2 regions of the Tessaracoccus sp. ZS01 genome follow, and region 1 is predicted to be linked to the other one. Evidence: predicted binding sites of a transcription regulator. Region 1 holds the regulator's gene; the other holds the start of a gene.
What was found. Region 1 encodes HrcA, which represses chaperone genes, less so after heat shock. Its sites were predicted from a motif close to TTGGCACTCGNNNNNNNCGAGTGCCAA; they were not measured.
Positions count from the first base shown of each region.

Region 2: a site for HrcA is predicted at 1,808-1,834, ahead of groL (chaperonin GroEL). Genes of this name have one in related genera too.

Region 1 covers NZ_PQFE01000001.1:650,112-653,520, forward strand. The annotation lists gene dnaJ (molecular chaperone DnaJ) at 1-1,119, opposite strand, end outside; gene hrcA (heat-inducible transcriptional repressor HrcA) at 1,131-2,144, opposite strand; gene C3E87_RS03135 (MBL fold metallo-hydrolase) at 2,233-2,997, shown strand; gene C3E87_RS03140 (inositol monophosphatase) at 3,007-3,409, opposite strand, start outside.
Region 2 covers NZ_PQFE01000021.1:8,932-12,340, forward strand. The annotation lists gene groL (chaperonin GroEL) at 35-1,660, opposite strand; gene C3E87_RS13390 (hypothetical protein) at 1,868-2,320, shown strand; gene C3E87_RS13395 (DUF3263 domain-containing protein) at 2,325-2,600, opposite strand; gene manA (mannose-6-phosphate isomerase, class I) at 2,719-3,409, shown strand, end outside.

The DNA of each region.
Region 1 (3,409 bases):
GGTGACCGCCTCCGCCCGGATCTCATCGCGGGCCTCGGCGAGCTGGTGCATCAGGTCGCGCTGGTGGTCGTCGAGCTTGGTGGGGGTCTGCACCAGCAGGGTGACGCCCAGGTCTCCCCGGCCACCGCCGCGCAGGCGCGGCACGCCGCGGCCCTTCAGCGCGATCCGGGTGCCGGACTGGGTGCCGGACGGCACCTCGAGGGAGACGGTGCGGTCCTCGACGTCGGACTTCTCCCACTCCGCCTCGAGGGTGGTGACGGCGACGGTGGTGCCGAGCGCAGCGGCGGTCATGGGGAGCTTGACGACCATCTCGAGGTTGTCGCCGTCTCGCCGGAAGCTCTCGTGGCTGTTGACGGACAGTTCCACGTAGAGGTCTCCGGCGGGGCCGCCGCCGGGCCCTACCTCGCCCTGGCCCTCGAGGTGGATCCGGATGCCCGTCGAGACACCAGCCGGGATCTTCACCTGGAGGGTGCGGGTGGTGCGCACGCGGCCCTCACCGGAGCACTCGCCGCAGGGGCGCGGGATGGTCGTGCCGTAGCCACGGCACGTCGGGCACGCCTGCGAGGTGCGGATGTCGCCGAGGAAGCTGCGCTGGATCTGGGTGATGTCGCCGTTGCCGTTACAGGTCGAGCACGTCACCGGCTCAGACCCGGGCTCGCCGCCGGAGCCGGTGCACTTCGGGCAGACGACGGCGGTGGCGACCTTCACCGGCTTGGTCACGCCGAACACTGCCTCGTGCAGATCCAGGGAGACGCGCACCAGCGCGTCCTGGCCCTGGCGCACGCGGGAACGTGGCCCACGGCTGCCGGCCTGGCCGAACATGGCGTCGACGAGGTTGGTGAAGTCGAAGCCACCGGCGAACCCGCCGCCGAAGCCCGAGAAGCCCGCACCGGCCGCACCCGCCATGGGGTCACCGCCACGGTCGAAGACCGCACGCTTGTTCGGGTCGCTCAGCACCTCGTAGGCCTCGCTGAGTTCCTTGAACTTCTCTGCGGCCTCCGCGTCCTCGTGGGCGACGTCGGGATGGACCTTCATGGCACGACGGCGGTAGGCCTTCTTGATGCCTTCAGGGGTTGCGTCGCGTTCGACACCGAGGATGGCGTAGTAATCCTTGCTCATATTTCTTGCGTTCAGCCTTCGTTGAGGAATCTGCTCACGTAACGAGCCACGGCGCGCACCGCGGCGATGGTGGACGGGTAGTCCATCCGGGTGGGTCCGACGACGCCGAGGCTCGCCCGGAAATCGGCACCGTATCCGGAGGCCACCAGTGATGTCGACTGGAACCCCTGGGCGGTGTTCTCCTGCCCGATGCGGACGGTGATGTCGTCACCGCCCGCCTCACCGAGGAGACGCATGAGGACGACCTGCTCCTCGAGGGCCTCCAACAGCGGCCGCATATTCGTCTCGAAGGCGGCGCCGGCCAGGTTCGGGACGCCGGCCACCACCACCTGCGAGGCGGGTTCGGCGGCGATGGTTTCCAGGACCGTGGCGACGACCGGCGCGGAGAACGCCCGGTCCTCCGGTGCGATGGTGTCGAGCACCCTCACCAGTGCGTCGGCGGCATCTGCGGCGGCCCGGCCCACCGTCGCGGCGACCAACTTCTGCCGCAGCCCGTGCAGGCGGGCCTCATCCAGCGCCGGGGCCTCGATGACGCTCTGGTCCACCCGCCCCGAGGACTGCACGACGATCACCATCAAACGCTCGGCCGTCAGCGAGACCAGTTCGATGTGCCGGATGACGTCGTGCTGCGCCACGGGGTACTGCACGATGGCGACCTGACGGGTCAGTTGCGCCAGGAGGCGGACGGTGCGCATCACGAGGTCGTCGATGTCAGCGGTGCCGTTCATGAACGTGGTGATGGCGGTGCGTTCCGCGCCTGACAGAGGCTTGATGCGCGCAAGCTTGTCGACGAACAGCCGGTAACCCTTGTCCGTGGGGATCCGGCCGGCGCTGGTGTGGGGTTGCGTGATGTAGCCCTCCTCCTCCAACGCGGCCATGTCGTTGCGGACGGTGGCGGCCGAGACATCGAGCTTGTGCCGCTCCACGAGGGCCTTGGAGCCCACCGGCTCGCGGCTGGCCACGTAGTCGGTCACGATGGCCTTGAGGACTTCGAGCTTGCGGTCGTCGAACTTGCGGTCGTCTATCACGTCACCTCCAACACTTGCTGCAGCAGCCTACTCATTGGCACTCTCGTTTACCGAGTGCCAGTGTACCGCCCCTACGATGGGCATCATGACACTCGACTGGACCCCCGTGACCGACCGCGTCTTCATGACCACCGTGGAACCGCACCGTGTCAACATCGGGCTGATCGTCGGCGACACCGGGGCGATGCTGATCGACACCGGCAACTCGCCCGAGCAGGGCGCGGAGGTCCTGGCGTCGGCCACCGCGCTGGCCGGCGTCCCCGTGACTCACGTCCTCCTGACCCACGACCATCACGACCACGTCAACGGCCTGGCCGGCATGGGGGAGGTCATCTCGATCGCGCATGAGAAGCTCACGGCCGTTCCGGTCTCCCGCACGTTCTCGATGGCGCTGGCGGTGGATCTCGGCAACCTGCGGGTGGAGGCGCTGCACTTCGGCGAGGGCCACACCGACAACGACGTGCTGGTCTTCCTGCCCGGTGAGAACGTCGTCTTCGCCGGCGACCTCCTGGAGGAGGGCTCGGATCCGCAGATCGACGACCGGGGCTCGCTGAGCAACTGGCCCACCGTGCTCGACGGTGTCCTGGGCGCCGCGAACGCCACGACGCGCTTCGTGCCCGGCCATGGGGCCGTCGTCGACCGCGATTACGCGTTCATCCAGCGCGCCGAGATCGGCATGCTCTACGGCCAGACCGAGATGCTGATCCACCAGGGTACGAAGCTGGAGGACGCGGCGGCGGCCACGGAGTGGCCCTTCACCGCCGAGACGCTCGCCGTCGCCCTGCCGAAGGCCTATGCCGAGCTGAGTGCCAAGGGCATCGTGCCGAAGAGGCACCTGCCCCTGATCTGAGCGCGAACCTCAGATGATGGGCCAGTTCTGCTGGGCCACCATCCAACTCAGCGTGTCGCCGGCGACCAGCAGGCCGCCGCGCGAGCGCGAGGTGAGGCTGTAGTCCATGCCGTCGATCGTGCGGCTGATGCCGCCGTTCTCCACCACCATCAACGACCCCGCGAGATGGTCCCACGGGTGGAGGCTGGAGTAGAACATGAAGTCGAACGTGCCGTCGAGCACCGCCGGGTAGTCGAAGCAGCATGCGAAGTGGCTGCGCACCACGGGGCTCAGCTTGCCGTCGGCGTCGAAGCCGCGGAGCTTGCGCTTGGACGAGGCGCCCAGCGGCGGGCGGTCATGGCGCCGGCGTTCGATGGGGCCGCCGTTGAGCTGCACCCCGCCCCCCCGCTCGGCGACATAGGCTCGGCCGGTC
Region 2 (3,409 bases), on a different contig from region 1:
ACCGAAGTGGGGCCGCCCTCTGGGCTTCAGGCGATCAGAAGCCGCCCATGCCGCCCATCTCGTCCATGCCGGGAGCGCCCGCGGGGGCCTTCTCCGGCTTGTCCGCGATGACTGCCTCGGTGGTGAGGAACAGCGCGGCGATCGACGCAGCGTTCTGCAGCGCCGAGCGGGTGACCTTGGCCGGGTCGATGATGCCGGCCTCGACCATGTTCTGGTACTCGCCGGTGGCGGCGTTGAGGCCCTCGCCCGCGGGGAGCGAGCCGACCTTCTCCGCCACGACGCCGCCCTCGAGGCCGGCGTTGAAGGCGATCTGCTTCAGCGGAGCCGAAGCGGAGGCGAACACGATCTGGGCGCCGATGGCCTCGTCGCCCGTCAGGCCCTCAACCGAAGCGAGCTTCGAGGCCTGCAGCAGCGCAACGCCACCACCGGGGACGATGCCCTCTTCGACGGCAGCCTTCGCGTTGCGGACAGCGTCCTCAATGCGGTGCTTGCGCTCCTTCAGCTCGACCTCGGTGGCCGCGCCGACCTTGATGACGGCGACGCCACCGGCCAGCTTGGCGAGACGCTCCTGGAGCTTCTCACGGTCGTACTCGGAATCCGAGTTCTCGATCTCGCGACGGATCTGGGCCACGCGGCCTTCGATCTGCTCGGAGTCGCCGGCGCCTTCGATGATGGTGCACTCGTCCTTGGTGACGAGCACGGAGCGCGCCTGGCCGAGGAGATCCAGGGAGACGGTGTCGAGCGACAGACCGACCTCCTCGGAGACGACCTGGGCGCCGGTCAGGATGGCGATGTCGGTCAGCATGGCCTTGCGGCGGTCGCCGAAACCGGGCGCCTTGACGGCGATCGACTTGAACGTGCCGCGGATCTTGTTGACGATGAGGCCGGCCAGGGCCTCACCCTCGACGTCCTCGGCGATGACGAGCAGCGGCTTGCCGGACTGCATGACCTTCTCCAGCACGGGCAGGAGGTCCTTCAGCGACGAGATCTTGGAGTTGGCGAGCAGGATGTACGGGTCATCCAGCGTTGCTTCCATGCGCTCGGCGTCCGTGACGAAGTAGGGCGAGATGTAGCCCTTGTCGAAGCGCATGCCCTCGGTCATTTCGAGGTCGAGGCCGAACGTGTTCGACTCCTCGACCGTGATGACGCCTTCCTTGCCAACCTTGTCCATCGCCTCGGCGATGATCTCGCCGACGGTGGGGTCAGCGGCGGAGATCGACGCGGTGGCGGCGATCTGCTCCTTGGTCTCAACGTCGATGGCGAGTTCGCCGAGCTTCTCGACGATCGCCGCGACGGCGGTCTCGATGCCCTTCTTCAGGCCAACGGGGTTCGCGCCGGCCGACACGTTGCGCAGGCCCTCACGGACCATCGCCTGTGCCAGCACGGTGGCGGTGGTGGTGCCGTCGCCGGCGACGTCGTCGGTCTTCTTGGCGACCTCCTTGACGAGTTCGGCGCCGATACGCTCGAAGGGATCCTCGAGCTCGATCTCCTTGGCGATGGACACGCCATCGTTGGTGATCGTGGGGGCGCCCCACTTCTTCTCCAGGACGACGTTGCGGCCCTTGGGGCCGAGGGTGACCTTGACGGCGTCCGCAAGCGTGTTCATGCCGCGCTCAAGGCCGCGTCGTGCGGCCTCATTGAATTCAATCAGCTTTGCCATGGTGTTCGGGAGTCCTCCCGTCGATGGGGCGGCTAGCCCCGGGTGTCTTCAGATGTCAGGTTGAACTGCTGGTGCCCGCGACGGACGGCCCTTCCGGGCCTCACCGCAGTTCGGTAGCACTCAAACGTGAGAGTGCTAACCCCATTATTAGCACTCTCCCCCAGGGAGTGCAAAGCTTCTGGGGCATCGGTTCACTAGAGTGAGTCCATGGACACGCCGCGGATCCTCCGGAACGTCGCCAACGCGCTCAATCTGTCCACGCCGCTGGGGCTGGTCCTGGGCCTCGTCGGCCGTGGCCGGCCCCGCCGTCACGGCCACCTCATCGTGTTCGAGCAGGTGAAGCTGCCGCTGGTCGATGCCAGCGCGATGACGGTGGGCGACGTCGTGCTCGTTCCCGGCAAGACGGTCGGCGAAGTGGAGGCCCGGCTCCCGGAGCTGCTCGCCCACGAGGAGGCGCATGCGTGGCAGTACGCCTACTGCCTGGGGCTGCCCTTCATTCCCCTCTACGTGATTGCGGTGACCTGGTCCATGCTCCGCTCAGGGGACAGGGCCACGGCCAATCACTTCGAGGTACAGGCGGACCTGCTCAAGGGCGGCTACCGCGTGGGCACCAAACGCCCGCTGCGTGAGGGCCTGGCAGCGCTGAGGTTCCGTCGGTGACGGATCAGGCGTGGAGGCGGCGCGCCGAGCGCGCGGCCTGACGCTGGCTGCGCATGCGGCGCAGGCGCTTCACGAGCAGCGGCCGGTAGGCCAGCGCGCGCGGGGTGTCGATGAGGGCGTTGAGCTGCTGGTAGTAGCGCGCCGACGACAGGGAGAAGCTCTCCATGATCGCCTGTTCCTTCGGCACCGCAGACGTGAACCAGCTGTCCTCGAAGTCGAGGATGGCGGCTTCGCGTTCGGTCAGGTCGACCGGCGTGTGCACAGTGAGGGCCTCGGACATGCCCGTCAGTTTAGCTGCAAACGACACCCGTGTCATTCATCTGTGGCAACACTGGTACCAGTCCGAAGGTAGAGTCACCTGTGCCCGCTCACACCACGTCTCTAGGAGCCGATCGCCGATGCGCCGACTCACCGGCCATGTCCAGCACTTCGCCTGGGGCAGCCACACGGCGATCCCGCGTATCCTCCGCCGCGAGCCCGACGACCGGCCCTGGGCTGAGTACTGGCTGGGCACCCACCCGGGCGGCCACGCCTTCCTCGACGACGGGGTGGCGCTGGCCACCCACGTCCAGGAGAACCCGGAGGTGGTGGGCGCCGCCGCCCGCGCCGAGTTCGGTGACAGACTCCCCTACCTCATCAAGATCCTCGCAGCGTCGTCCCCTCTGAGCCTGCAGGCGCACCCGTCGAGGGAGCAGGCGGAGGTCGGCTATGCCCGCGAATCGTTGCTGGGCCTGCATCCGTCGGAGCCGATCCGCTCCTTCAAGGACGACTGGCCCAAGCCTGAGGCCATCGTCGCCCTGACCCCGTTCGAGGGCCTCCTCGGCTTCCGCGACCCCCATGAGACGGCCGGCCTGTTCGAGGCACTGGGAGTTGCGGACGAGTTGGCCTCTGTCATCGGCCCCCTCCGTGACCGGGCAGCCGCCCCGGCTCTTCAGGAAGTCTTCCTCGACGTCCTGTCGCTCGACGAGCGGCGGCACCTCGTCGATGTGGTGCTCGCGGCAGGCGTGAACCTCCTCGAGGCTCCGGGCGCGCTGGGCGAATTCGCCCGCACCGCCGTCGAACTCGACGAGCACTTCCCCGGTGATCCCG